Regions from separate parts of the Paenibacillus sp. SEL1 genome, predicted to be linked through region 1. Evidence: riboswitches for the same ligand, from Rfam matches in the RefSeq annotation. Region 1 holds a riboswitch; each other region holds the start of a gene.
The links. A riboswitch is a leader RNA that binds a small molecule or an ion and turns the genes downstream of it on or off. The one in region 1 is predicted to bind cobalamin.

Region 1 (2,203 bases):
GCCGCTCCTACCGAAGCCCCCGAGGATACCCCCAGTGTATACGGATCAGCCAAAGGATTACGCAGCACACCCTGAAATCCGGCTCCCGCCAGCGCCAGCGCTGCTCCTACCAACATTCCTAGTAACACTCGTGGCAATCTGACCTTCAAAATAATCTGCTCTGAGGATGTATTCCAATCCGGTGTAAATGTATCGCCTAACCACGGAAGGTGGTTAACCAGAATGCCCGTGATCTGGCTGACCGGAAGCTTGGCCGAGCCGATGCCAAGACAGAGCAGCAGCGTCAGCAACAGCAAGACAAGACCTGTCCCTCCAAAGCCGATCAGTTTACGGTTCATTTGAAAATTTCAGGATACACGCCCTTGGCCACTTCCTTGAGACCTTCCGTTACGCGTGGACCCGGACGACTGATCAAATTATCATCCACGGCAAACACCCGGTTGTGGCGAACAGCCGATATTTGATCCCATCCACTGCGAGCTTTAATGATTTCGCCGAGCGTTTGGCCAGTTTTGTCGTCCTTGACACTTTTGCTGTACAAAATCACGTCAGGGTTCGCAGCAATAATATTTTCCTCACTAATTTGGTACCACCCCTTCTGCGTGGCACCTACATTTTCGCCGCCCGCCAAAGTAATCAGCTCGTCCATAAACTCACCTTTACCAACTGTCCAGCCTGGTGAAAACTCGACGTATACCCGCAGCTTCTGCCCTTTACCGATATTTTTAACTCCTTCTTTCACTTCCGCTACATCTGCTCTCATCTTGTCAGTCACCGCTCTCGCATCTTTCTGATGATCGGTGATTTTTCCATACAATTCGATGTTAGCTATGACATCTTCAACTGTCTTCGGTTCCGTTTTAAAAATCATAATTCCCATGTCGCGCAGCTTGGTCGTAGCCTGTTCACTAAGTGATATCCCTGCAAAAACGACTTCCGGGTTAGCAGCAATGATCGCCTCTTCGTTCGGTTTCATAATACCGCCTACTTTAGGCTTTTTCGTAGCTGCTTCCGGGTAATCAGAGTAGTCGGAGACGCCAACTATTTCCTTATCCAGCCCGATGGCGAACAGCGCCTCGGTTTCTGCCGGGGAGACGGAAACGATTTTATCCGGCGCTTTTTTGAATGTAAATTCCTGTCCTGTTGCATCCTTAACTGTGAGTGGGTAAACTGTTTTGCCCGGAGGCTCTTGTGCGGTTACGGTCTTTCCTGGCTGCTGTGCAGAAGTCTGATTCTCTTTATTTTCAGCATTTTTTCCATTAGCGCCACATGCACTCAGCACAACTGCCAAAATCAGAACCAATAGACCTGTTGTCCAAACCTTTATTTTTTTTCCTGCCATGATATGCACCCCTTCATAAAAAAATCGTTAAGAGCGTTACTTGAGCATCATCAGATATCTTCTAAATCCAGCCTTCTTTTCCTATCAAAAAACCCCCGCATCCTTATATCAGGACACAGGGGTCACGTTAGCGCAGATCGTGCGCAGGCGGCAGCTTCTTTCCGCACGGACAGTCACTGCGAACACGTCATCCTTTCCTCGAAGGATTATGGTGACAGGCGGACGGGCAGGTATCCTGACTTATGGTAAGATGCATGTCCTGAAATTCCTTCATATGCTTAGTAGCACATAAAGCAGGACTAACGGGCATGTTTCCATTTACAGTGGCGGGACCGCGCCGGACTTACACCGACTTCCCTTTTAACAGCGCAGGCAAGGGAAACCATAGTTTCATCACACCGCGCCGACCTCGTCTGCTGGATATTTGATGTAGTGGTAGTCAAGCCGTTCTTTTACTTGATGATTATAGGTTAAAATGAGGCGGCTTACAACCCAAACAGCCTCTTTATCCACTGGTGCCTAACCTAACGAGGGAGCATTTCCGCTATGTAATTGTGCGGTCCTGCCAGCCTCAATTGAATCCTAAATGCTTCTCCCGGCTTCGGATTCAGACTCCAAAAATCATGGCCCGGTATCAGCATACAAGCTAACTGACGAATTACGCCACCATGCGTAACGACCAAAACAGAGAGCGGCCCAGCAGTCAAATCCATGGGTCGAACTTCCATAGCAACACGCCATTCATACAGAGAGTCAAGAAATTTCCGCAAACGATTCACAAAATCTGTCCAAGACTCTCCTCCAGGAGGGGTTATCCGTTGCGGCTCATCAATCCAAGCGCGATACAACGACACATCCTTG
Region 2 (2,203 bases), 1.9 Mb from region 1:
TGCGCACCGTTGTGTTCATTAGCGGTTGCCGTCATGCCTGTCCTGGATGCTTTAATCCAGAGTCATGGAGCTTCCGTGCAGGCGAGCCATTCACCCCCCAACGACAACAGGAGGTCATTCGTGACATCATGGAAAATCCGTTGTTGGATGGACTGACTCTCTGCGGGGGAGACCCGTTTTTCTCAGCAGCAGAATGCTCGCAATTTGTGCGTGACTTCCGCGAAGCCTGTCCCGACCGAACCGTGTGGGCTTACACTGGCTTTGTCTATGAAGATCTACTCACAGATCCGGAGCGACAGGAACTGGCACTTTTGTGCGATGTGATTGTGGACGGTCGTTTTGTAGAACAGCAAAAGGACCTGACCCTTCCCTTCCGGGGCAGTCGCAACCAGCGTCTGGTAGATGTAAAAGCCAGCATTCAGGCAGGTTATACCGTTTCATTGACATAAGGCGATGCTTACCCAGCAAGCAAGATGCTATATCTAATCTAAGACAAGCCCCCATCATGGGTAAGCTTGTCTTTTTTTCATATAGCTAACAGATTCCATTGGAGTTTCTATTGCGCATCCTGTAAGTTTCACTTATGATGGTGAACAAGTATACGAGTGCATAATTATTCGTCATACCTTAACCGCATAGCTTGGAGATAGGTGTCTGTTCTATTCAGATCAGGCTTAAAAGGGAAGCCGGTGCAAATCCGGCACGGTCCCGCCACTGTAAACGGGGAACTTTCAGCTGTTCATATATCCACTGGTCCACAGACCGGGAAGGAGTGCTGAGCGTCATGATCCGTAAGTCAGGAGACCTGCCTATTTTAACAACATCGCAAGTACCTACGGAAGATAGGGAGGTGTTAAGAGCAGTCGCCGTATTTTTGATTTTTTAATCACGGAGGCATTCTTTCCCCTACTTATTTTTAACCTTGGGGGGAAGAATGCCTTTTTTGGTACGTAAAAATAAAACAGCTACCCACTAGGAGGAAAAGTACATGTCCATTATTGAATGGCCTGAATTGTCCGGCTTAATTAGCAGTAATCTGGGATATCCGCGTATCGGCGAAAACCGGGAATGGAAGAAAGCACTGGAACGCTTCTGGAACGGCAGCATTAACGAAAGCGAACTGCAGACGGAGATGAAAAAATTACGGTTGGAGCATCTGAGCAAGCAGCGTGACAAGGGGATTGATCGCATTCCTGTCGGAGACTTCTCCTATTACGATCACATGCTGGATACATCTGTGATGTTCGGTCTAGTACCTGAACGGTTCAACTATCGTCCCGCAGGTCCGATTCCTCTGTCCGTGTACTTCGGGATCGCTCGCGGTCAGAAGGGAGCAACCGCCAGTGAAATGACCAAATGGATGAATACCAATTATCACTACATCGTTCCTGAATTGGCGAATGCAGTTCCGGTGTTCACTGAAAATAAACCTTTACAGGCTTATCGTGAAGCAAAACAAGAACTAGGTATTGATGGGAAACCGGTCCTCATCGGCCCCTATTCATTCGTTACCCTTTCCAAAGGCTATGATCGTAAGGAGCTTGCCTCTATTATAAGAACCTTCCTGCCTTTATACACCCGTGTCCTGTCTGAACTAGCAGCAGAAGGTGTTCAGTGGGTCCAAATCGATGAACCTGTCCTGACCACCTCATTCCCAGTAGAGGATCTGGGCATTATCCAGGAAGTCTATGAAGCTTTGACCCAAGCTGCGCCCTCCTTAAATATAATGCTGCAAACCTACTTTGGCAGCCTAGATCATTATGAGCGTCTGTCCGTACTTCCAGTACAGGGGCTGGGTCTTGATTTTGTGTATGATGATGGCGAAAATCTTCAGCATATATTGCAGCATGGCTTTCCTAAAGGAAAAACGCTGGGCGCTGGTGTCATTGACGGACGCAATATATGGCGCAGCGACCTGAACGCTGTAGCTGCTCTGCTGGGTCAGTTAGCAGAACAGACCACTGCCGAGCAGCTTATCGTACAGCCATCATGCAGTCTGCTGCATGTGCCAGTCAGCCTGGAGGCAGAGCACAAGCTGGACAAGGAGCTGGTGCAAGCGCTGGCCTTTGCTGATGAAAAGCTAGAGGAAATCGCCATCCTGACGGCTGCACTTGGCAAACACGATCCATCCGCACTATCCAAGCTTGAGCAAAGTGCAGATGCGGTAGCCCGTTTCAACAGTTCAGCAGCACGCGTACAGACA
Region 3 (2,203 bases), 1.9 Mb from region 1:
AATGGTCATTGAAATGAGATGGAAATGAGATAGAAATTATAAATATAGTATGCTAAAAATGAACTTATATTTTTGGATAAAGCGTAAAATAAAGATAAGGGCCTGCGAGGTCTTTATCTTTTTTTTTGTTGGACATGCATCGACAAAGATTTTTGTTATAGCGAAAATATTTAGCTAATATAATGAATAAGTTTCGATGCATGATACTTAGGACAGGAGCTGAGACGTTAATGAATTCTATTTGTGTATTTGCCGGGTCCAGACCTGGACATTCATCGGTATATGTTGAAGCGGCAGGCAAGCTGGGAGAAGCCATGGCTCGCCATCATATCCGTCTGATCTACGGTGGCTCCAGTAGGGGGCTGATGGGAGAGGTGGCGGATGGAATACTGGCGGGTGACGGTCAGGTCACTGGCATTATGCCCACCCTGTTATTTGATGCAGAGATCATTCATCAGGGAGTTACCGAGTTCATTGAGGTAGCAAGCATGCATGAGCGTAAAGCGGCAATGAGCGAGATGGCCGATGCGTTTATTGCCCTTCCGGGTGGCTTGGGAACCTTTGAGGAGCTGTTCGAGGTATTGTGCTGGGCGCAAATCGGCATTCATCGCAAGCCGATTGGGCTGCTGAATGTGAATGGATATTTTGACCCGTTAGTAGAAATGGTGCGTCATAGCGTGCAAGAAGGGTTTACCGGGGCTGAGCATCCAGCGTTATTAAGTATCTCTGCGGACCCGGACGAATTGCTACATATGTTAAAAAATAAAGCAGAGAACTTGAAATAAAGCGTTTTTCGTGCTTGCACAACTGATTGAGGCAAGGTTATGATAAGACCCATAATCAAATAGCGGACAGACAAGGTGCCTTTGCGGTTGAGCAAAGGGTAACAGGGAATCGGGTGCAAATCCCGAGCGGTCCCGCCACTGTAAGGAAGAGGATTTTTTTAAATGGTCACTCGTGAAAAACGGGGAAGACGAAAGAATCTGTTGATGCCAAGCCAGGAGACCTACCTTGATCTGTATGCACCGTTAACCTTCGCGGAGAGGATGGGTGTACGAAATCAGGAAATCAGGCACACGTTGCTTTTTCCATGTTGGTTAGAGGTTTGCGTGGATATGAACGTGCAGCAGCGTTTGAAGCGTAAACAGACAGGTGGAAAACAACGGCAGGCTGGAGGAAGACAAATAGTGTCTTCTTACGCTGTTTTTTCGTCTGATGAGAGATACGTACATAGAAACCCCATCCGGGCAGGATGGGGTTTTTTGAGTTACACGATGTGCATAAATCATTGAAATAGATAGGATAGCTACCCTGAAAAGGGTGAATAGGAGGAGCACGATGAGCCCATTAGGAAAATTGCTGGTGATTGGATTTGGACCAGGAGATATGGAACATATCACAAAACGGGCGCTGGATGCGCTGGCCGAAAGTGAGGTCATTATCGGCTACAATACCTACGTTGATTTGATCCGTCCGTTGTTGAACGGACAGGAGATTGTACGCACAGGGATGACAGAGGAAGTGAGCCGTGCGCAGGAGGCGGTTCGCCAAGCAGAGATGGGCAAGAAGGTAGCTGTCATTTCCAGTGGAGATGCAGGAGTCTATGGTATGGCAGGGCTGGTGTACGAAGTGCTGATGCAAAAAGGCTGGCGACGCGAGGACGGGGTTGAGGTAGAAGTCGTGCCGGGGATCTCGGCTATTCAGTCCTGTGCTTCACTGTTGGGGGCGCCAGTGATGCATGATGCTTGCACGATCAGTCTGAGTGATCATCTGACCCCATGGGAAACGATTGTGAAGCGTGTAGAAGCAGCGGCTTCGGCCGATTTTGTGATTGCATTATACAACCCGCGCAGTGGTCGGCGTACCCGCCAGATTGTGGAGACGCAGTCCATTTTGCTGCGTTACCGCGATCCGCAAACTCCAGTTGGGTTGGTGAAAAGTGCTTATCGTGAACGTCAGCAAGTTATTGTAACGACGCTGGAAGATATGCTGAATCATGACATCGGGATGCTGACAACTGTAATCATCGGCAATTCCTCGACAACGGTGTATGACGGCTTGATCGTGACTCCGCGCGGATATCAGCGCAAATACACGCTGGATGCGACCGAGCAAGCGCTCAAGCCGCATCAGCGGCTCCGCACGGAAGCGGAGCCGTGGTCGCTGGGCGCACAAGAGGCTGCACCGCAGGCAGGCGCAGCCC
Region 4 (2,203 bases), 1.7 Mb from region 1:
CTTGCCGTGTGGGGACATATAGATAAAGCTTCGGGATGAAATGGGTAGCTCTAATTTGGTGCGTTTTCCAGTTTATGCGCTAGAAGAATTTGCTAGAGTGGTAGGAAGGGGCATGGTATAATCCAAATTATGGATTTTGAATAGTGGTGGATGTTTTCGGACCACGGTGCAGCTTCCCGAAAGGGGGTGAAGCCGATGGTCAACCTTGTGTCGTGCTACGATGTGTTGCGTTGGATGGTTACGTTACTAAGCCTGGTGTTTAGTATTCGTAAACTTTATCGCTGGCTACGTCGGAAATTTCGGACAAGCGAAAACCCACCGCGTAATTAGGTTAGGCGCCTAACGGTGGGTTTCGTTTGCATTAACATTTAGTTGTGCAGCGCGCCGTGGTGGTGATCCACAGCCTTTCAAGTCCTAAGAGTCTTTGCCGTTGGCGCGGCGAAGGCTCTTTTTAGTATACGGACACGGTGGTTTACTCTATACCTAATTTTAGCACGTTCATTTCGTGCACGCAATGAATAGCCATTACCTTCATTCTCGCCATATTGTTCAAATTTAAATTATTGTGCAGCCTTTATTGACAAGCCTGTGACAACAAAATAAGATCGTAATGGAAAGAAATAAAGGAAGAAAACAGGTGTGAGCCGGACGACTCTATGTACGGGGTTTTGTTGAGACCATGTGGATAGTTGTTGAGCGTGTTCACTTAAAAGGGAAGTTCGGTTGATTCCGACACGGGCCCGCCACTGTATACAGGCATCAGCAGGATACTGCTGGAGCTTTCAGAACAGCCACTGGAACTGTGAAGAACCGGGAAGGCCTGAAAGATACGCTTGGAGTCAGGAGACCTGCCTGTTTTGACATCACTGTCAGACCCACGGGATGCTGGGGAGGTGGTTAGGCGTGCTGCATACGGAATGTCTGAAACCGATCTGATCCCTTCTATGTTTTTGGAGTTGGCTTCGAGGTGTGTTTTGACATTTTATAATGAAAGCATTTCTGACTGCTGATCAAGTGGTCTGGAATGCTTTTTTCGCCTTTTGCGTTAGGTTTATATGATTTTACAAGATAGAGGGGGATTCATCGAATGATTAGCAATCGTAGCAGGCGCTCATGGTTGATATGTACAGGGGTGATGCTGTTACTGGCAGTTATGGCTCTTTCGGGATGTACTAGCAATAAGACGTCGAATAGCTCCGGCAAAGATGAGAACGCGTCAGCACAACAAACAGCGACAGGTAAAAAGCTGGTAATGGCGTATACATGGAAACCGTCAGGTGTTGACCCGCACGGAGATAATAGCTGGGATGTGATGCGATCCGGTGCAGGTGAGACACTGGTACGTTTGAATGAAAAGCTGGAGCCTGTGGCTTGGCTGGCAAAGGAGTGGAAGCAGGATAGTCCTACAGTTTGGACGTTCAGCTTGCAGGATAAAGTCACTTTTCATAATGGAAAGAGTATGGATGCAGCAAGTGTAAAAGCATCTTTGCTACGCTCTATCGAGAAAAGCCATCTGGCGAAGGATTTACTGAATGTGAAGTCCATTGATGTAAGCGGCCCGCTGGCCTTAAAGATCACGACAAACCAGCCGAATGCGGCGTTGGTGTCCAATCTAGCTGATCCATCGACGATTGTACTGGATGTGACATCGATGAAAGATGAGCAGAGTTACCCAGCGATGACAGGCGCCTTTAAAATCAAAGCGTTCAACAAGGACCAATCCTTGATCGTAGAGCGTTATGACGGATATTGGGGCGAGAAGGCACGATTGGCTGAAGCGACGATGAAGTTCATTACGGACGGGAATTCGCGCCTGATGGCGCTGCAATCCGGCGAGGTGGATGTAGCGACGGATATTCCGGTTGATAACGCAGAGGTACTGAAAAAGAACGACAAGCTACAGGTGCTGTCGGCTCCCTCCTTGCGCACCCATATGCTCGTGTATAATATGGAATCCCCAGTATTCAAGGATGCGGCGAACCGTAAGGTGGTGGACAGCCTGATTCCACGCACATCGATTGTGAGCGCCGTCATGAGGGGCTTCGGTACGGAAGCAAGCAGTCCGTTCCCGAGCATTCTTCCCTTCGGTAAAGTTGAGCGTAAAGCGCTGGACGGAACGGCGGATCAGCTGTTAACGAAGGATGGCTGGCAGAAGGACGCCCAAGGGACATGGACTAAGCAAGGCAAGCCGTTCGAGGTTACG

Region 2: linked by a shared signal. The riboswitch ahead of metE (5-methyltetrahydropteroyltriglutamate--homocysteine S-methyltransferase) and the one ahead of ACYCSE_RS15935 (ABC transporter substrate-binding protein) in region 1 are both predicted to bind cobalamin.
Region 3: linked by a shared signal. The riboswitch ahead of cobJ (precorrin-3B C(17)-methyltransferase) and the one ahead of ACYCSE_RS15935 (ABC transporter substrate-binding protein) in region 1 are both predicted to bind cobalamin.
Region 4: linked by a shared signal. The riboswitch ahead of ACYCSE_RS08425 (ABC transporter substrate-binding protein) and the one ahead of ACYCSE_RS15935 (ABC transporter substrate-binding protein) in region 1 are both predicted to bind cobalamin.

The regions. Positions count from the first base shown of each region.
Region 1 covers NZ_CM137723.1:3,491,664-3,493,866, reverse strand. Annotated here, with positions in the region: gene ACYCSE_RS15940 (FecCD family ABC transporter permease) at 1-338, opposite strand, end outside; gene ACYCSE_RS15935 (ABC transporter substrate-binding protein) at 335-1,342, opposite strand; cobalamin riboswitch at 1,551-1,744, opposite strand; gene ACYCSE_RS15930 (histidine phosphatase family protein) at 1,867-2,203, opposite strand, start outside.
Region 2 covers NZ_CM137723.1:1,638,306-1,640,508, forward strand. Annotated here, with positions in the region: gene nrdG (anaerobic ribonucleoside-triphosphate reductase activating protein) at 1-449, shown strand, start outside; cobalamin riboswitch at 632-827, shown strand; gene metE (5-methyltetrahydropteroyltriglutamate--homocysteine S-methyltransferase) at 989-2,203, shown strand, end outside.
Region 3 covers NZ_CM137723.1:1,611,517-1,613,719, reverse strand. Annotated here, with positions in the region: gene ACYCSE_RS07420 (uroporphyrinogen-III synthase) at 1-12, shown strand, start outside; gene ACYCSE_RS07415 (LOG family protein) at 231-785, shown strand; cobalamin riboswitch at 843-1,028, shown strand; gene cobJ (precorrin-3B C(17)-methyltransferase) at 1,339-2,203, shown strand, end outside.
Region 4 covers NZ_CM137723.1:1,836,128-1,838,330, reverse strand. Annotated here, with positions in the region: cobalamin riboswitch at 667-870, shown strand; gene ACYCSE_RS08425 (ABC transporter substrate-binding protein) at 1,088-2,203, shown strand, end outside.